DNA from 2 places in the Roseibium sp. FZY0029 genome. Region 1 is predicted to be linked to the other one. Evidence: predicted binding sites of a transcription regulator. Region 1 holds the regulator's gene; the other holds the start of a gene.
The links. Region 1 encodes LexA, which represses DNA repair genes until DNA is damaged. Its sites were predicted from a motif close to TGTTCNNNNTGTGTTCNG; they were not measured.

Region 1 (10,283 bases):
TTCCTGACCGGCCGAGCCTCGGACATGTATATTTCGGGTGGCTCCAACGTCTATCCGAAAGAAGTCGAGGAAGTCCTGCTCACACATCCGGATATCTCCGAGGTCGCAATTCTAGGCATTCCTGACAGGCAATGGGGCGAAGTCGGACTTGCCGTTTGCGTGGCGGCCCCGGGCAAGTCCCCCGACCCTCAGGCTTTGACGGACTATCTCGACGGCAAGATCGCCCGTTACAAATTGCCGGCACGCTACCTCTTTATTCCGGCGATGCCGACCAGCGCCTACGGCAAGATCACGAAGAAACTGGTGCGAGAGCATCTGACGGAGCAGGGCTTACTGTGAGACGGCCACCGCCCAGGACACTTGCCGACATCCGGCATCCTGGTCCCGCCGCCGAAAATCGGCGGCCCTATGCCAGATGCCGGGCGGAACCTCTAAAGATAGACATCACGGAGCCCGCGCCTCTTTTGGAGGTCTTGGGTCGCTACGCCAAACAGCATGAGCTGAGTCCGGCGGTGCGGGATCTTTCCGGTCTGACACTTGGGCCATTCGACTTCGTAATGCCAGCCTGTGCGATCGATGACCGCCACGCAGCGTAGTACAGCGACACGCATTCCTCCAAGGGCTCTACTCTCGAAACAGCGGTCGCAATTCTAGGCAGGAAGGACGGCGACTGGTTTGCGCATATATACGCCTACTGGCACGAGAGTGGCAGAGAACGTCTCGGTCACCCGCTGCCTCACACGCTTCAGATAGCGCACGCAGGCATCATCAGGGGCCACGGTCTCAAAGGCGCGGCATTTGTGGCTTCGTTGGACCCGGAAACCGAATTCACGTTGTTCCGCTTACAGCAGGCCGGACCCCTCTCCAGACCGCTTCGAAACAACGCTCTCATTACGACGCCGGCTCCGTTTGCCGATCTGACAAACAGCATCCACGAACTTGCTCTTCTGTTGGATTCATCCTCCTACGAAGTCTAGGGCCTTGGCAGCCTTGCCGGAGCGGCGTTTCGCGATGCCGACGCGATGACGGGCCTGATTTCCGAAATATTGCTTTCCCCAGGTGGCGGGGCAAGAGCAACTCAGGAGCTCCAAGTGCCCATACGCGCGATCGACCTTGATGGCGGGTTGCATGATGGCATTCTCATTGCCGGCGGGGCGCCCACGCTTGTCACTTGCGAATTGCTGATTACGACCCGATCAACATGTGACAATAAGCCTGGGCCAGTTGAAAATTGATCGTGGCCGCCAGCAAGGCACCAAGAACAGTAAGAGAACATTTACCCTTGCAGAACACAATGAGAACAGGTACCATGTTCTTGATTTGTACCAGATGTTTTCTCGGTCAGGGGACGCCTACATGCTGACGCGCAAGCAGTACGAACTGCTCATGTTCATTCACGAAAGACTGAAAGAAACCGGTGTGCCGCCGTCTTTCGACGAAATGAAGGATGCGCTCGATCTGCGCTCCAAGTCCGGCATTCATCGCCTGATCACAGCCCTTGAAGAACGCGGCTTCATCCGGCGCTTGCCGAACCGGGCAAGAGCCATGGAGGTTGTTCGCCTTCCGGATTCCATCGCACCGGGCCTGGGTACTCCTCGGCCAAGGGGCACCTTTTCGCCAGAAGTCATCGAAGGCTCGCTCGGTAAACCGGAACCGGCGAAGGCAGCACCGGAACCCGTTATCGGTGTCACGGAAATTCCCGTTATGGGCCGAATTGCCGCCGGTGTACCGATCGAGGCCATTCAGACCCACAGCCATTCCATTACCGTGCCTCAGGACCTGATTGGGCGTGGAGAGCATTACGCGCTGGAAGTGCGCGGCGATTCCATGATCGAAGCCGGCATTCTGGATGGTGACACCGTTCTGATACGCAGGACCGACAGTGCCGACAGTGGAGATATTGTCGTCGCTCTTGTCGATGATGAGGAAGCAACCTTGAAGCGCTTGCGCAAGAAAGGTGCCTCTATCGCGCTTGAAGCCGCGAACCCCGCCTATGAAACCCGGATCTTCGGACCGGGCCGCGTCCGAGTTCAGGGCCGACTTGTTGCCCTGTTTCGACAGTACTGACCCGTCACTCGTCAACGCGCTCTTTTGCAAATGAAGCGCGGCTGGCTTGACGTAACCCGTCTCTTGTGACCGTTCCTGGCCGATGCCAGGGACGCGGCGGGTCAGGGATGGCGTACACCAGCTTTTCGATTTTTGGCTTTCCGTCAGGCGGAAGTACCTCTCGGTCGCCAAGCCTATTGGTATCATCCCCCCGACGAGCAGCGCTTGCCGACAACCAGATCGAAACTGCGCCGCGTGCCGACCGCGTTTCCTGGTCCAAAACAAGCACTGAGCTGCAGTTTTCCGGAGCGACTAGATCGGTCACGATCAAATCGGCGTATCTGCAATCCATCTGAAATGCTTCGAACGTTTTAGGCTGGGCGATTGCCAAATAGGGTAAGGCCAGTTGCAGCGCCTCTTCGCTTTCCCCTGGTCCGTATGCCCTGACGACGCATCCATCATCGTCACACATTTTCTGAGGCGATTTCATCTTACGCGATAAAATCGCTTCATCAGGAACGCCTTCCGACTGAAGCCAAAGGTCTGTTGCAAAGGACCGGCCTCTAGCTTCGTAACGCAAGGCCCCAGTTTCATCCCGAGCGGCGATGCGAGAGCCGCTCGCGGCAATCTGGATGTCCGGAGGCTGGTCAGTGATGACAATCATGAGCCCCGCAAGCAGCGGAAATCCGGCGAGCAGACGCCTTCTTCCTGGCAACAACAGGCCGGCAAATAGCGCCGACAGCAGTAGACTTGCAGCCATTCCGTCGAGCCTGCCCGACGCGCCGCCTCCGGCATCCAGCGCAGCAGTGAATGAAGCCACCTTCAGAAGCAGCGACACGCCGATAGACATCACGGCCAGTGGCAGCGCAGCCAGTCCAAAGGGCATCAGAACAAACGCCATCACACCCATTGGCATGACAAGCAGCGAGAACACTGGCATGCCCAGAAGATTGCCTACAACGCCATAGGGCGCAATGCGGCTGAAATGATGTGCTCCGATGATGCCGGTCGCCAATCCGGCGACCAGCGCGGTAACAAGCAGACCCGCAACCCATTTGCCAAGAAAAACGCATGTCGCCATGCCCCATCCGGATACTCTGTCACCGGTCGATCCAAAGCGATCCCGTTGCCGCCACAAATCATAGACGGCAACCAGACAGATCACGGCGGCAAATGACATCTGGAAGCCAGGGAAAAACAGGCGTTCAGGCGCTATCACAAGAAGCAGGAGGCCTGCTAGCGCTACACTCCTCAAAGTCAGACCGCGCCGACCGACAAGAACCCCGAGAAAGACAATGGCAATCATCAAAAAAGAGCGCTGTGTGGCAACCGCTCCGCCGGACAGAAGCAGATAGACGACGGCCGCACCAAGAGCTGAGAGAGCTGCCCACTTGTGAACAGGCCATCTCAACGTCAAGACCGGAATGAGCGATAACAGCAACAAAACTGCCCCGTAGGCGCCACCGGCGAAAAGCGCCATATGCAGTCCTGAAATCGCCAGGATGTGAGCCAGCCCCGCCGAACGCAATACCTCTTCCTGCTCTTCAGCAATGCCGCTTCTGTCACCAACCAAAAGGGCGACGATCAATGCGGTTTCGGGCCCATCGGCAAGACTGGATTTGATCCGCTCCGCGATATTGCTTCGGAGTTTGGCAATGACAACAGAGGGGCGAAGCCCAATCCCCTGATCTGGAACCTTGATGACCTGAGGCGGACCAAAACTGAAGCCCGTCGCGCCTATTTGCTGAAAAAAGGCCCGGAAGGAATAGTCATACCCTCCCGGGAACACGGGACCCGCCGGAGGAAACAGGCGCGCATTGATACGAACTGTGTCCCCGACCTCCACTGCGCTATCAGCCGGAATGCGCACGCGCACTTTTGCCGGAAACACGAGCGCCTCGACCGGACGTTCATTAACCGCAGTTACAGCAAGCACAAGCCGAACACCGGCCGCTCCGGTATCCACCTCTTCAACAACCCCAGATACATCAGCGTTCATCGGCTCGGCAAGGCGCGGCGTTGATACATAAGCGGTCCGAAGGCTGGATGTCGCCAGTCCGGCGAAAAAAGCCAGGCAGAGAATGGCTGGAACCGCCACTTTGCCACCTTGCCCCACGCGCCAGACTGCGAGGCCTGCAAACACCGCCAGACCCGTCATCAGAAGCCAGGACGGCTCTTCAGGCAACCAGACATAAACGCCAATTCCCGCAGCAAACGCGAAGGCGAACCACAAGAGACCTTGCGCATCCCAAAGGCGATCTGCCGCTGAACTTTTCATCGAACCAGCATAGGGATTGTGCCCTGATAACCCGAAGCGCCGCTTCCAACGTTCATCGGGCAAAGGATCAGCAACGGACGAACCTTGCCCCTGATCATCATCAGGTGCCGTTCGCGACCGGCTGTCAGTCCTATCCTGCGGATCGGTCAGTGACGTCACCCCAGCTCCCCGTTTGGTCCAAGAAAGGGCAGAGGCCCCTATTTAGCCTTGCCAAAGCCTGTGGTAAGACCGCGCCATCAATTCGGCGCGCTCCGCGCCGTCATACTGACAGAGACTTTTATAAAGCACCATGGCACAGAACATCGTCACGCGCTTCGCCCCGTCTCCGACCGGGTTCCTGCATATCGGCGGCGCTCGCACCGCGCTCTTCAACTGGCTGTTCGCCCATCATCATGGCGGCAAGATGCTGCTACGGATCGAAGATACGGATCGGGCCCGCTCCACACAGGAAGCAGTTGACGCGCTGATCGACGGCCTGTCCTGGCTCGGGCTGGACTGGGATGGAGAGCCGATCTCCCAGTTTTCCCGGGTTGAACGCCACAAGGAAGTGGTCGAACAGATGCTCGCCAACGGCACGGCCTATCGCTGCTATTGCACGCCGGAAGAACTCGACGCCATGCGCGAGAAGGCCCGAGCCGAAGGCAAACCGCCTCGCTATGATGGCACATGGCGCGAACGCGACGCCTCCGAAGCCCCTGACGGCGTCGATCCCGTCATCCGCATCAAGGCACCGCAGGAAGGCGAGACCGTTGTCGACGATCTTGTTCAGGGTCGCGTCGTGATCCCGAACAAGGATCTCGACGATTTCGTTCTGATGCGGTCCGACGGAACTCCGACCTACATGCACGCCGTTGTGGTGGATGATCACGACATGGGCATCACCCACATTATCCGCGGTGTCGATCACCTGACCAACGCTGCCCGCCAGACGCTCATCTTCCAAGCACTTGGCTGGGAAGTGCCGGCAATGGCGCATATTCCGCTCATTCACGGTCCGGACGGTGCAAAGCTGTCGAAACGGCACGGTGCCACTGGTGCGGAAGCCTATCGTGAGATGGGTTATCTGCCGCAGGCCATGAGAAACTATCTGGCTCGGCTCGGCTGGAGCCACGGCGACGAGGAAATCATCTCTCTTGAAGACATGATCAAGTGGTTTGATTTCGATGCTGTCGGCCAGTCGGCTGCACGCTTCGATTTCAAGAAGCTGGAAAACCTCAACGGGCATTACATGCGCGCCACCGAGGACGCCGAACTGCTGAGCCATTGGAAGGTTTATCTCGCACATGCCGAAGGCGGCGATAAGGTTCTTTCCTGGCTTGCCGACAGCAACAACGAGGCCACCGCTCTGTCGGCGCTTCCCGGCCTGAAGGAACGGGCAAAGACCCTGGTCGAGCTGACGGAAAGCGCCTCTTATCTGTGGCGTCAACGTCCTCTCGACACGGACGAAAAAGCCCAGAAAATACTGGACGACGATGCCAGAGCTATTCTGAAAGATCTGCACGCCGTCGTGGCGGGCGTCTCTGACTGGACAGCAGAACCGCTGGAAACAGCGGTAAAAGCCTACGCGGAGGGCAAGGAATTGAAACTCGGCAAGGTAGCCCAACCGCTGAGGGCTGCGCTGACGGGCCGCGGCACATCGCCCGGTATCTATGACGTTCTGATTGCTCTTGGCCGGGAAGAATCCCTGGCCAGAATTCAGGATCAAGCGGTCTGAGATCAAGCGCCGCCGGATGCATTTTCTGGCAAAAACCAGGCTTCCGGCGGCCGCACTTGCGGGCGAAAAACGTCTTTGACCAAAGCGTTATATCGGCCAGCTTGCGGCAGTGCAGTAAATGGGCTACGCAAGACGCGAAAAATTCTCCAGTGCTGATCCGGCAACCGGCAACGGGACCCAACGCCAGAAGGGTCAAACCAGGACGGCACATCCGTTTAACGTAAAGGGGTTTCTGAATGGCCGACAACAACGCCAAGCTCAATGTCGGTGGTAACGACCACGCATTCGACGTTCTTGACGGATCCATCGGACCGTCGGTAGTGAACATCTCGTCCTTGTACAAGGACACTGGCATGTTCACCTACGACCCGGGCTTCACTTCCACCGCATCGTGCGAATCCAAGATCACCTATATTGATGGTGACGAAGGCACCCTGCTCTATCGCGGTTATCCGATCGAGCAGCTCGCCGACCACGGTGATTTCCTGGAGTCCTGCTATCTTCTGCTTTACGGCGAACTGCCGACCAAGTCCCAGAAGGACGACTTCGTCAATCGTGTGACCTACCACACGATGATCCACGAACAGATGAACCGGTTCTTCTCCGGCTTCCGCCGTGACGCACACCCGATGGCCGTCATGGTCGGCACGGTTGGGGCGCTGTCCGCCTTCTATCACGACTCCACGGACATCACCGACCCGCATCAGCGCATGGTTGCGTCGCTGCGCATGATCGCCAAGATGCCGACCATTGCCGCAATGGCCTACAAGTACCACGTCGGTCAGCCGTTCGTTTATCCACGCAACGACCTGAGCTATGCGGCGAACTTCCTGCATATGTGCTTCGCGGTGCCTTGCGAGGAATACAAGGTGAACCCGGTCCTGGCCCGCGCCATGGACCGTATCTTCATTCTTCATGCCGACCATGAGCAGAACGCTTCTACCTCTACGGTGCGGCTGGCAGGCTCTTCCGGTGCAAATCCGTTTGCCTGCATCGCGGCCGGCATCGCCTGCCTCTGGGGCCCGGCACATGGTGGCGCCAACGAAGCAGCTCTCAACATGCTGTCCGAAATCGGCTCTGTGGACCGCATCCCGGAATATGTCGCCCGCGCCAAAGACAAGAACGATCCGTTCCGCCTGATGGGCTTTGGCCACCGCGTTTACAAGAACTACGACCCGCGTGCCCGCATCATGCAGAAGACCACGCACGAAGTTCTCGGCGAACTCGGCATCAAGGACGATCCGCTCCTGGACGTTGCCATGGAGCTGGAAAAGATCGCGCTCAACGACGAATATTTCGTTGAGAAGAAACTGTATCCGAACATCGACTTCTATTCCGGCATCACGCTGCGCGCGCTCGGCTTCCCGACCACGATGTTCACTGTTCTGTTCGCTCTTGCCCGTACTGTTGGCTGGATCGCACAGTGGAAGGAAATGGTGGAAGATCCGTCCCAGCGCATCGGTCGCCCGCGTCAGCTCTACACAGGTGAGAAACTGCGCGACTACACGCCGATCGACCAGCGCCGCTAAGACGCACGCAGGCAGTCGCCTGCCTGCAATAGTCCGCAGTTTCGTCTGCGTGCATATCAAACAAGAAGACGCCTCGCTTCCATGCGGGCGTCTTCTTTGTTTTTTGCCCCAGCGGAACCAAAGCAACGACGAGAAATGATTTTCCCGATTAAATGAGGTTAGTGAAAAAAGCTTCCGCACCAAATATCTCTATTATCCACGCGAAAACGAATTGCTAACGCAAAACAATATACGAAAAGGAATTATGTAAAAAATTCAAGAAATTTCAGAAAAGGCTATTTCTTCAAATTTATTAGACATCAAAGAAAGTAATAAAACAAAACAAACCTTCCACTTTCACGTATATTAGAAAAGTTTACTAATAATAAGGATTCGTTGCTTACCTTTCACCTCAAAGAGTGCGCATGAAGCATGCCGGGGTTCTCGAGGGGTTAAAATGGGTTTTTTGAAGTTCGCTTCTGACTTGAAGTTTGGGGTTAAAGTGGGCGGCAGCTTTGCCGCCGTGGTTGCCCTCACCGGTATCGTGGGTGGTGTTGGCGCTTACAGCGTCATGACTTTGGCGGAACGCATGGAGATTGCAAAGCAATCAACTTCCGCAATAGCCCAGTTGCAAAGTCTGGCGAGCAAGAAGGAAAGCTTCCTGTCTTCCGAGAACCCTCAAGATGCAGAGGCCACTCTCTCTGATATTGGTGAACTGACAGCCGAATTGGAGAAACTCCAGAACGAGCTTAACGCCGATCCTCAAGCCCAAATACCCGTTGCCGAAGCAGCCACAGCCGTGAAGGATTTCCGGGCAGCCTTCGAAAAGGTCGTTGGCCTGACGCAGCTACAAACTCAAAAACAACAGCAGCTCGATAGCGCCGTCCAAGATCTTGAGAAGATATCTTCGGACATTCTGGGCAAGGCGCTGATGGCGCGAGACGGCGTTAGTCAGGACGAGACCAACGCACGCAAGACGCTTGTACTTGCCAATAAGGTTGGTCAGGCCGCCGCAGGCTTCCAGGAGGAGGCCCTCACCCTTCAGAACCTGTTCAACGCCGCCGCCAACAACGCCAAACAGCTTGCCGAAATCAGGGATCGCGTCACCCTGCTCGCGCCATCCGCAAAGCAGATGGCGGCAAACAGCTTTGACGGTGTCGATCCGGGCAAGTTCCAGAAGCTTGCGGCTGAAACAGCAGAACTTGAGCAGACCCTTGGCAAGCTTATCGAAACCAAGGACTATATCGCGATCTTCGACCTTACCGATGCTGCGAAGGCCGGGTTCGAACAGCTTGTTTCCGATGTGAAGGATATCCGGTCTCAGGCAAATGTCGCCATCGACAATGTTTATGCCCAGGCGGACCAGATCAACCAGCGCTTCTATGTGGTCGACAGCGTCGCGGATACAGTGATGCAGATCGAAGCTGACGCCAACGCGGTAAAGGCCGCCGCCTTCTATTTCATGCTTTCCCCCAATGAGGCCTCCCAGCAAGCCGTCACTGGTGGAATTGACGGCCTGAACAAGCTGGCGTCCCGGCTTGAATCGAGCGCAAAGGACTTCCCTGCTATCTCGGATATCGTCCCGGCGGTCAAAAGCTCTATCAGCAGTTTCGCAGCAAGTTTTTCTGAGCTTGCGACAAATCGGTTCCAGCTCGCGGGACAGATCGAAACCATGACGGACCTGTCGCAGACTGTTCAGACGCAGATTTCCACCATCTCGACCAATCAGAGCGAAGCTGCACGGGCTTCTTCCTCCAGTGCACTTGGCGTCATCAGCCTCGCTCTACTGACTGCGGTTCTGGCGGGTGTCGGCATGGCCATTGCGCTCAATTTTGCGGTGACACGCCCTCTGCGCCGAACCACCGAAACCATGTCCCGCCTTGCGGAAGGCGATACCAATGTCCAGATCGACGGAACCGGACGCGGCGACGAGATTGGCGACATGAGCCGCACCATGCAGGTCTTCCGCGACAACGCGGTTGAAAGACTGCGTCTGCAGAACGAAACGGAACACGACCAGCAGATGCGCGCAGAACGGCAAGCCCGCATCGAAGCGCTCATTGCCGGGTTCCGCGAGAAAGCAACCGAAGTGCTTGGGTCTGTTGCAGAAACAGCGCAAACGCTCGATGGCACCGCCCAGGACCTTAGCGCCATCGCCAGCCAGAGCTCCAGCCTGGCGGACAGCACCTACGGCGTGACCGACGAAGCGACACAAAACGTTCAAACTGTCGCGAGCGCTGCGGAGGAGCTTACCACCTCAATCCAGGAAATTTCTCGCCAGGTAAGCCAGACAACACAGGTCGTTGACAGGGCGACCCAGGGTACGCAGGTCACGAACGAGAAGGTTCAGAGCCTCTCGACTGCGGCCACCAAAATCGGTGAAGTCGTCAGCCTCATTCAGGCGATCGCCGAGCAAACCAACCTTCTGGCCCTGAACGCGACCATCGAAGCTGCACGCGCAGGTGAGGCCGGTAAGGGCTTTGCGGTTGTGGCGGCAGAGGTGAAGGAGTTGGCGACACAGACCTCAAAGGCGACCGAGGAAATCAGCTCGCAGATTTCGGAAATTCAAAGCGCAACCAAGGACGCCGTTGTCGCCATCGAAGCGATCACGCACACCATGCAAGAGGTCAACGAATACACCTCAACCATTGCGACCGCGGTTGAACAGCAGGGTGCTGCCACCAGCGAAATCTCAATCAACGTTCAGCGCACAGCAGAAGGCACCGGATCGGTCAAG
Region 2 (10,283 bases), on a different contig from region 1:
CTGGGCCCGTCAGGACCGGCGGCTGTCGGGCCTCTGGGGCCCGGGCCTTGGCGCTGCCGCCATGCTGGTCGCCGGCACGCTGGTCACGGTCTATGCGCTGGCAGGCCTCATCCGGCCCGATCCCGTTTGGCTGCCGCAATATGCGCTGCCGCTTTTCGGCATGGTGCTCGGCAACACCATGACCGGCGTCAGTCTTGGCCTCGACACGCTCCACACCGCGCTTGCCCGTGGCCGCCGCGAGGTGGAAGCCCAGCTGCTGCTGGGGCGAACCCGCTGGGAAGCAACCCTCCCTTTCACCCGGCAGGCGCTTCGCGCCGGGTTCACACCCATCATCAACGCCATGGCCGCCACCGGTGTCGTGTCTCTGCCTGGCATGATGACGGGCCAGATCCTGTCCGGCGTCGATCCGCGCGAAGCGGTCAAGTATCAGCTCATGATCATGTTTCTTCTGGGGGGCGCAACCGGTCTCGGCGTCCTTGGCGCAACCTTCGGCAGCCTCTGGCGTGTGACCGACACCCGCCACAGACTGCGTCTTGACCGTTTGAACGGAGGTTCACGATGATTGAACTCTATGGCGCCGACTATTCGGTTTATCTGCGTTCCGCCCGCCTGGCACTCCTCGAAAAGGGCGTTGCCCATGAGCTTCGCCCGATCGACGTGTTTGCCCCAGGTGGGCCGCCGGAGAGCTATCTTCAACTGCAGCCTTTCGGCAAAATCCCGGCGCTGAAGCATGACGACTTCACGCTTCACGAGACAGCAGCCATCCTGCGCTACATCGACGAAGCCTTCGACGGGCCACCGCTCCAGCCGTCCACGCCTCGAGCGCGGGCACGGATGACCCAGTTTCTCTCCATTCTCGACAATTACGCCTACAGGACCCTGGTCTGGGACATCTATGTGGAACGGGTGTCAAAGACACGCGAAGGTGCGCCGTCGGATGAAGTCAGAATTGCTTCGGCGCTTGGGCTCGCCCGGACAATCATCCAGGCACTGGAAGCACTCGCCGCCGATGGCCCCTTTCTGATGGGAGGCCAGCTCACTCTCGCCGACTGCCATGCCGCCCCGATGCTGACCCTGTTCGAAACGGCTGATGAAGGCGCGCTTCTGTTGCGCTCGGCACCGCGGCTGTCCGCCTGGCTGCAGATGTTCAGGGACCGCAACAGCTTCCTTCAAAGCAAACCTGCCAGCCGCTAACGAGCTTGCAACAGGTGCTGCGCCAGGGCGCAGGGCAAGGCCAGGACATCCGTGATAGTCTTGCCACCTGCCGCCTCGCCCACAGCCCCCACTCCCACGGCGAGGCACATTGAATCATTTTCTTAAGAAGGGGATTTTTTGATGAAGTTTCAGAAAGTTGCGATTGTTTTCTTGAGCAGCCTCCTGCTGCTGTGGGCCGGTCTGGCAGCATCGGCACAAACCGTCCATGAGCCTGCGCGCGGCACAGGGGAACGCAAGGAGATCCTCGACGCCGTGCGTCCGATGATGGAAGCAAGGGTCGGTCCGCCCGTCGAATTCGTGGTCAACTGGATGCGCTCGGGCTATGGCTGGGCCTTCGTGCAGGTTTCGCCGCAACGTCCTGGAGGCGGCGCTATTGACCCGTACCGCACGACTTTTGCTTCGCAGGCCGAGTATATGGACGGTCTCGTCACCTATGCGCTGCTGCGCTACCAGTTCAACCGGTGGAACCTGATCGATTTCGTCGTCGGCCCGACGGATGTCTTCTGGCAGGGCGACCCGCTCTATGCCCAGATTCCCCCTGGCCTGACACCCTACTGACCGGCCTGCGGTGTGGCCCAATACATGAAGAAGAAACGGCGCCAGGAAGGGTGCGCGGAGCGGGCTTTCTGCCTGGTCAGACATGCTGGCGACGCGCGGTGACGCCATATCCATGTCCTTGGAATTTGACCGGATTGGTCCTCCTCAAACCATTTCATCTTCCGCACGCTAGCGGGCCGGTTCCTTTGGTGAAGGAGTGGCGTCTTCCGGGCGCTCCTCTTCGCTGTCGGGGTCTTCCGCGCCCTCGTCTTGCGGTGAGCAACTCTCCTCTTCAAAGAGTTCCGGCTCCTGGTCGCTTTGCTCCGACGAGGCAAAGACGCCCGCCTGCTGCAGTTCCTCTTCCGCCAGCTCACCCAGGACCCGCTTGCCCGCGGCCACACGGTCTCTGGCCTCGTCCATGATCTTCTTGGCCAGCCCCTCGTCCTTGTCCATCAGGTGTTTCAGGGCTTCGGCTTCCAGAACCAGGAGCTGACAATCCTTGTAGGCCACCACCTTCGCGGTTCTCGGTGTCTGGTTGATCAAGGCCAGTTCGCCGAAGAAGCTGCCCTCGCCCAGATAAACCGTGTCGTGCTGCAAGCGAATTTCGACCTCACCATCGGCGATGAAATACATCTTGTCGGCAACGTCGCCCTTTTCGGCAATGGTGCCGCCCTTGCGCACCCGCAGCGACTGCAGCAGCTTCGACACTTCGGCAATCTCGGTCGCCTTCAGGTCTTCAAACAGCGGCACCCGGGCCACCATGGACCAGGTAACGACAAAATCCCGGCTATGGATCTCGCGGGCGAAGGCCGAGGCAATGATGCCGACCGGCAAGGCGATGAGCCCGTACCCCATCAGCATGACGATGCCGCCGACCATCTTGCCGAGATTGCTGACCGGCACGACGTCGCCGTATCCGACTGTCGTTACCGTGGTGATTGCCCAGTAGATACCATGGAGAATGCTGCGGAATTTTTCCGGCTGGTCGTCATTCTCGATCAGATACATAACCGTGGCAGACAGCAGGATCACACCGAAGATGATCATGCTCGACCCGAGCAATGCCCGGCGTTCGTTGCCGACAGCTGATATCAGCGAGCGCAGGGCGGGCGAATACCGGGCAAGCTTCAGGAAGCGCAGCAACCGCAGGATCACAACGATCGTGACCGCCTGATTGGGCAGGAACAACACGAACAACAGCGGCAACGCTCCGATCAGATCAATGATCGCGTCCGGCTGGATCGCGTAACGCAGCCTCGAGAAAACGGGCCCGTATCGACGCAGCGGCGGGTGAAGATCGGCCACATAAAGACGCAGGACATATTCTGCCAGAAAGACAAAGCCGCTCGCGAACTGGATGAGGCGCAGATGTGCGCTGAAGATTTCGCGAATTTCCGGAACGGTTTCCAGCACCGCAAGCAGGATGTTGATCAGGATGAGGGCAATCAGCAGGTGCCGGAGCACGCGCGCGCCGATGCGCCGTTTGCCTGTGTCCTCAAGCAGCTCATAGAGCGCTCGTTTGAATTCGTGGCCGGACACCAAGCCCCCCGTTTCTGTCTTTGCTCGCATTTTCATGAATAGCGGAAAGACAGGCTACGACAAACCTTTCCGCACCGACAGCCCCTCTGCCCCCGCACGAAGCTGTGCATAGGGGTGAGAGCATCGTGATTGGGTTAATTTGCCGCAGGCCCCATCTTCAAGGATAGCCAACCGCACCAAAGGAGGATGCCATGACCATAGACACCGACAAGGCCCGCGCCGCAGTAACCACGCCGCACCACATCGTCCTGAAAATGTTGCTGGTCTCAACATTCATCACAGCCGCAGCCCTGGCGATTATCGCTGTCGTGAACTGACCCGACCTGCAAACGCGGAAGGCTGGCGTTGATGAGACTGCTCGGCTCAGCCGCTCCAACCCAACCTCTCCATCGTCTTCCCGGCCAAGCGAAAGCGCGAGCCGGGAGCGGAGAGCCACAGGTCTTTCGCTCGTCATCTGCTGAAAGCCAGAACTCACAGGCTTCCCGATCATGGATCTCCGCTACGCTGCGTCCAGAATGACGAACGAGGGCTAGGTTTGCGGTCGGTCGTCGAAGAAGATCAGCGAAGGCTGTGAAAAAACAAGGGCGGCCCCAATGGAGCCGCCCTTTTCAATCTTCATCTCTGGAAGGATCAATCAGAGCCCCGCCAGATGTGCCTCGATCGCGGCAACGGCTTGATCGGCCCTGGCGCCATCCGGTCCACCGGCCTGCGCCATGTCGGGCCGTCCGCCGCCACCGCGGCCGCCCAGGGCTTCCGAGCCGATCCGTACCAGATCCACGGCGCTGACCTTGTCGGTCAGATCCTGCGTAACCGCCGTCACGATGGCGGCTTTTTCGTCTTCGGCAACGCTGATCAGAACAACCACACCGGAGCCAAGCTGGGTCTTGGCCTCGTCAGCCATGCCCTTCAGGTCTTTCGGGTTGATGCCCTCGACGACGCGGGCCATCAGCTTGAACGACCCGGCTTCCTTCACCGGCGTAGCGCCATCGGCTCCGCCGCCCATGGCGAGCTTTTTCTTGGCGTCCGCCAGTTCACGTTCCAGCTTCTTGCGGTCTTCAACCAGTTGCGCCACGCGGGCCGGAACATCGTCCGCGCTGATCTTCAGCAGGCTGGCCAGCTCACGCATGCGCTTGTCCTGCGCGTCCAGGTATTGACGGGCCTCCGAACCGGTCAGCGCCTCGATCCGGCGGACACCTGCCGCAACCGCGCCTTCGGAAACCAGCGTCACCAGACCAATGTCGCCGGTCCGCTTTACGTGGGTGCCACCGCACAGTTCCAGCGAATAGGGCTTGCCCTGCTTCGGACCATGGAGAGCCGTTCCCATGGAAACCACACGCACTTCCTCGCCGTATTTCTCGCCGAAAAGAGCCATGGCACCGGCTTCGATCGCATCGTCCACGGCCATGAGGCGCGTGTCGACCTGAGCGTTCTGCAACACGATCTCGTTGGCGAAGCTCTCAACCGTCGCCAGTTCCTCATCACTCACCGGCTTGGGATGGGAGAAGTCGAAACGCAGGCGTTCCGGCGTCACCAGAGAGCCCTTCTGCGCCACGTGATTGCCGAGGACCTCGCGCAACGCCTCATGCACCAGGTGGGTGGCCGAGTGGTTGGAGCGGATCGCCTTGCGGCGGGAATGGTCGACCTTCAGTTCCAGGGCAAGACCCGGAACCAGCTCGCCTTCCTCCACAGTGACGGAATGCACGAAAAGGCCGTCTGCCTTCTTCTGGGTGTTGGTCACGGCTGCCTTGACGCCGCTCGCCAGCATCCAGCCGGTATCGCCGACCTGACCGCCGCTTTCGCCGTAAAACGGCGTCTGGTTCAGAACCACGAACCCGCTTTCGCCGGCGGACAGCTTGTCGACTTCCTTGTCGTCGGCGGCAAGGCCGGCAACGACACCTTCAGCCGTCTCGGTTTCATAGCCGAGGAAGTCCGTCGCCCCGTGTTTTTCCTTGAGTGCGTACCAGACAGCTTCCGTAGCCGCGCTGCCCGAACCGGACCAGGCCGCACGGGCTTCCGCCTTCTGGCGCTCCATCGCCGCATTGAAGCCATCGATATCAACGGAGATATCACGTGTTCTGAGCGCATCCTGGGTCAGATCCAGCGGAAAGCCGTAGGTGTCGTAGAGCTTGAACGCGGTTTCCCCGTCAAGACGGCCGCCGGACTCAAGATCTTCCGTTGCCGTGTCGAGCAAGCCGAGCCCGCGCTCCAAGGTCTTGCGGAAGCGTGTTTCTTCCAGCTTCAGCGTCTCGGTGATCAGGTCTTCAGCGCGGCTCAGTTCCGGATAGGCCCGGCCCATCTCACGCACGAGAGCCGGAACCAGCTTGTGCATCAGCGGCTCGCTCGCCCCCAGAAGATGAGCGTGACGCATGCCGCGGCGCATGATCCGGCGCAACACATAACCACGGCCCTCGTTCGACGGCAGAACGCCGTCAGCAATCAGGAAGCTCGTCGACCGCAAGTGGTCGGCTATCACACGGTGGCTGCCGGTGGCGTCGCCTTCCGCTTCAACGCCCGTGGCGTTCACGGACGCCGCGATCAGTGCCTTGAAGAGGTCGATGTCGTAGTTGTTGTGAACACCCTGCATGACAGCAGCGATACGCTCGATGCCCATGCCGGTGTCGATGGATGGACGCGGCAGGTCGAGACGCTTTTCCGGCGTCTGTTCGTACTGCATGAAGACGAGGTTCCAGATCTCGATGAACCGGTCGCCGTCTTCTTCCGGGGAGCCCGGAGGGCCGCCCCAGATGTGGTCGCCATGATCGTAGAAGATTTCGGAACACGGGCCGCACGGGCCGGTATCGCCCATGGACCAGAAATTGTCCGATGTCGGAATACGGATGATCCGGTCTTCGCTGAGACCGGCAATCTTCTTCCACAGATCGAAAGCCTGATCGTCTTCAGCGAAGACGGTGACCAGGAGCTTGTCCTTCGGCAGGCCGAATTCCTTGGTGACGAGATTCCAGGCCAGTTCGATCGCCCGGTCCTTGAAATAGTCCCCGAACGAAAAGTTGCCGAGCATTTCGAAGAAGGTGTGGTGGCGTGCGGTGTAACCGACGTTGTCCAGGTCGTTGTGCTTGCCACCGGCGCGCACACACTTCTGTGCCGTCACCGCACGGGAATAATCGCGTTTTTCCAAGCCGGTAAACACGTTCTTGAACTGGTTCATGCCCGCGTTCGCGAACATCAGGGTCGGATCGTTGCGCGGCACCAGCGGCCCGGACTCGACCACTTCGTGGCCGTTTGTCTTGAAATAGTCCAGAAAGGCAGAGCGGATTTCATTTACGCCGGTCATTCGGATCTCGCATCGGTCACAGCCCCGCATATGAGGGCCTGTTGAAAATCTTGGGTGCGCGGGATCTGGCTCACCGATCCGCGCCGGAACAGCCTTTTAACTTTGACCTCCAACCCTGTCCAGCGGTTGCAAGGGCCCGACCCAACGGAAACCGGCCAGGATAAAGGCGAATTCCGGTTTGCACGTTAAAGCGACGCTCCGGCCACCTGTCAGCGCGCCATCCGACATGTTGGAATTTTGTTCCGGTCCTCGCCCCGAACAGCAAAAGGCCCCCTTCCGATAAACGGAAGGAGGCCCTTGGAAGACCGGACAAACGTCCGGAGCTCATGCGAGCGGCGACCAGAAGCTGAGGATCAATCCTCTGCTTCGTCTTCCACTCCCCCGTCCGGATCGATGATCGCCTCGGCGATCAGACCGGCGTTCTGGCGGATCGCCAGTTCGATTTCATCGGCAATTTCCGGATTGTCCTTCAGAAACTGCTTTGCATTTTCCCGGCCCTGGCCAAGACGCTGGCTGTTGTAGGAGAACCAAGCACCCGACTTTTCAACGATGTTGCCTTTGACACCAAGATCGATCAGCTCGCCGGTCTTGGAGACGCCCTCACCGTAGACAATGTCGAATTCGACCTGACGAAAGGGAGGCGCCAGCTTGTTCTTGACGACTTTCACGCGGGTCTGGTTGCCGACGACTTCGTCCCGGTCCTTGATCGCGCCGATGCGGCGAATATCCAGACGGACAGACGCGTAGAATTTCAGCGCATTGCCGCCTGTCGTGGTTTCAGGTGAACCGAACATCACGCCGATCTTCATGCGGATCTGGTTGATGAAGATCACCATGCACTTCGACTTGGAGATCGAAGCGGTCAGCTTGCGCAGCGCCTGGCTCATCAGGCGGGCCTGCATGCCCGGCAGACTGTCGCCCATTTCGCCTTCAAGTTCGGCCTTCGGCGTCAGCGCGGCGACCGAGTCGATGACCAGCACATCAATGGCGCCGGACCGCACCAGCGTGTCGGCGATTTCCAGTGCCTGCTCACCGGCGTCCGGCTGGGAGATCAGAAGATTGTCGATATCGACCCCAAGCTTGCGCGCATAGATCGGATCCAGCGCATGCTCCGCATCGATGAAGGCGCAGATCCCACCCGTCTTCTGAGCTTCGGCAACCGCATGCAGCGCAAGCGTCGTTTTACCGGACGATTCCGGCCCGTAGATCTCGACGATACGTCCGCGCGGCAGACCGCCGATCCCGAGGGCGATATCAAGTCCGAGAGACCCGGTCGAGACAGCTTGCACCTCAACCACCTGGCCCTGGCCCATCTTCATGATGGAGCCTTTGCCGAAGGCGCGTTCGATTTGGCTGAGCGCTGCGTCCAGCGCTTTTGTCTTATCCATCTGGCTGCTTTCTACGAGACGAAGTGTACTTTGCGACATGGCTTACGCTCCTTATTCCACGATGGACGTGCCGTTTCAATGAGAGCTTTGTACACATTTTGTTCTCATTTGACAAGATGGCAAAACCGATTGGTATTTAAATGAAAATGACTGTTTGTTTCCAATATGTTCTCAGCTGAACAGATCGCGTATTCCCCTACGTAAGCTGAACACCGGGTTATTCCCTGTTCCACATTGAGATAGAATCAGTGCTCTGCCGCATCTCGGGTGGATCGACTGGCCATCCCTGTCAGCCTGCTTTGCGGCTCGGTCCAGTCTTATCGAGCGCCTACCAGCTGGGCCTTGTCGCAATTCGAATGTGAATATCGGGTGGCAGTGAGCACGTCTTTCAATCGGTACTTGAAAAACAGATTTGCAAAGAATTTCGGTTCGGCTAGGTCTTCGCCACTTTTGTTTCACTTGGCTGGGAAGCGATTTACATGAAAACAAACAAACTGTTGTGCCTGGCGCTTGCGCTTGGCTTGTCGGCTTGCGCCACGGCGACACGCGGCACCAATGAGACCGTGAAGGTCTACGTCTCACCGGAAGGAGCACAGATCGCCACGTCCATCGGGCTGACCTGCAACACGTCCCCCTGCTCTCTTCAGGTCTCACGCAAACAGGAATTCACCGTTACGGTTTCCAAGGAAGGCTACAAGACCCAGACCGTCGAGGTGAACACCAAGGTCGCCCCCGGCGGCGTCGCCGGCATGGCTGGGAACGTGCTGATTGGCGGCGTTATTGGTGTCGGCGTCGACAGTGTTTCGGGAGCCACGCTCGACCACTCACCCAATCCGGTCCTCGTAGAGCTGGTCCCCAACAACCCCAGGAACCCGAAAACTCCCAAGGGTGATCTCTCCGAAATCAAGGAAAAGATCGCCGCCAAACAGCGCGCCCAGGAAGAAGCCGTAATGCGGAAGTCGGGTGGAGTTTAAATGGTCGAGACAACCTGGAGGCCCGAGATCTCCGGATCGCGCGATCTCAGGCCTTTAAAAAACGTGATCCGATGCGGGACATAAACCGGGTGCCCGAAGACAAAAGAGGTGTGAAACACAACGACCATGTCTTGCAATTTAGCTCCTACAGTCGGTTAGGATCTGGCGGCGCGCCTTGCCTGGAAATGCATAATCTGTCCGGGGCAGATGAGCGCCAACTTTGTGGCCGCAGTCGCGATGCGACCATTGGTTCGGTTCGAGAACAACCGTCCTCTCAAAACAAGTGCGGTTCAAGTTTCTGCGTAGAGCTCTTTATGGATAAAGACCCATAATTGGCGTAGCATCTTCTTATGAATGACACGTCTCGAAGTGAAGAAGCACAACGCCACTACGCGACGCCCCGCCATCTTGCGACACGTGGCTCGTTTCAGGCGAAATATGCAACTGTCAGCTGGTTTGGCTGGCTGATCGAGCATTTGAATTTACAAACAGAAATGCATGTATTGGACGTCGGGTGCGGTCCTGGCTGGATTTGGCGTTCTCAGGCAGACCGTCTGCCAAACCAACTTCGTCTTTCTCTCATAGATGCCTCTCCCGGAATGATCGAGGAGGTCTTGGCGAACCTGGCAACGGTGGAGAAGATTGAGGTCGTCAGCGCTAAGGTGGCAGATGCCATCGACCTGCCGCACCCAGATGAGACCTTTGACGCGGTGCTTCTTTTGCACGTCCTGTATCACTTGGAAGATCCACGAACCGCGTTGCGTGAAGCGAGACGTGTCTTGCGCACGGGCGGGCAGGTGTTCGTAAGCACAAATGCTCTGGAGAATATGAGCGAACTGCATTCAATCGGCGTCAAGGCATTTGGAGGCAGGCCCGTTGATCCCGCGGCCGCAATGTTCTCGCTCGATGATGCCGAGCAGGTTGTTGGTGAGCTTTTCGACGTTGTACGGCGATTTGATCTTACCGATACGATGACGTGCACTGATCCAGAAGATGCGGTGAAGTTCCTGTTGTCCTGTCCACCAGGCATTACTGCGGCCGAGGCTCAACAGAGGCATCTTGCTAAGCTGATCCGCGAGGAAAGCGACAGATCGCAAGGCAAGTTCATAATGACGCGCCGAAATGGCCTCATCATCGGCACAAAAGCACGCTGACTGCGAAAAACGGCCCCGTTGGCCGCTGATCCGTCGTTTCATGTTATCAACGGATGCTTGTTAGCTATGCCTGCGCGCTTCCCGTTGCCGCCCCCCGCTTAATCTGCTAGCCCGCGCTTTCAACGGTTGCCTGCGACCGGCGGAGCGAGCCTTGGGTTCTGATGCCGGCCCTTTATGAGACAGT

Region 2: the regulator LexA is predicted to act here: its motif matches at 8,127-8,144, upstream of recA (recombinase RecA).

What each region holds. Positions count from the first base shown of each region.
Region 1 is NZ_JAZDVZ010000005.1:235,291-245,573, reverse strand. It holds gene V1T76_RS15885 (acyl-CoA synthetase) at 1-339, shown strand, start outside; gene lexA (transcriptional repressor LexA) at 1,357-2,067, shown strand; gene V1T76_RS15875 (ComEC/Rec2 family competence protein) at 2,072-4,483, opposite strand; gene gltX (glutamate--tRNA ligase) at 4,614-6,038, shown strand; gene gltA (citrate synthase) at 6,275-7,567, shown strand; gene V1T76_RS15860 (HAMP domain-containing methyl-accepting chemotaxis protein) at 8,031-10,283, shown strand, end outside.
Region 2 is NZ_JAZDVZ010000002.1:428,972-439,254, forward strand. It holds gene V1T76_RS06530 (ABC transporter permease) at 1-562, shown strand, start outside; gene V1T76_RS06535 (glutathione S-transferase family protein) at 559-1,194, shown strand; gene V1T76_RS06540 (hypothetical protein) at 1,336-1,773, shown strand; gene V1T76_RS06545 (cyclic nucleotide-gated ion channel) at 1,942-3,291, opposite strand; gene V1T76_RS06550 (hypothetical protein) at 3,483-3,608, shown strand; gene alaS (alanine--tRNA ligase) at 3,926-6,583, opposite strand; gene recA (recombinase RecA) at 6,937-8,010, opposite strand; gene V1T76_RS06565 (translation initiation factor 2) at 8,451-8,945, shown strand; gene V1T76_RS06570 (class I SAM-dependent methyltransferase) at 9,296-10,099, shown strand; gene V1T76_RS06575 (PfkB family carbohydrate kinase) at 10,261-10,283, shown strand, end outside.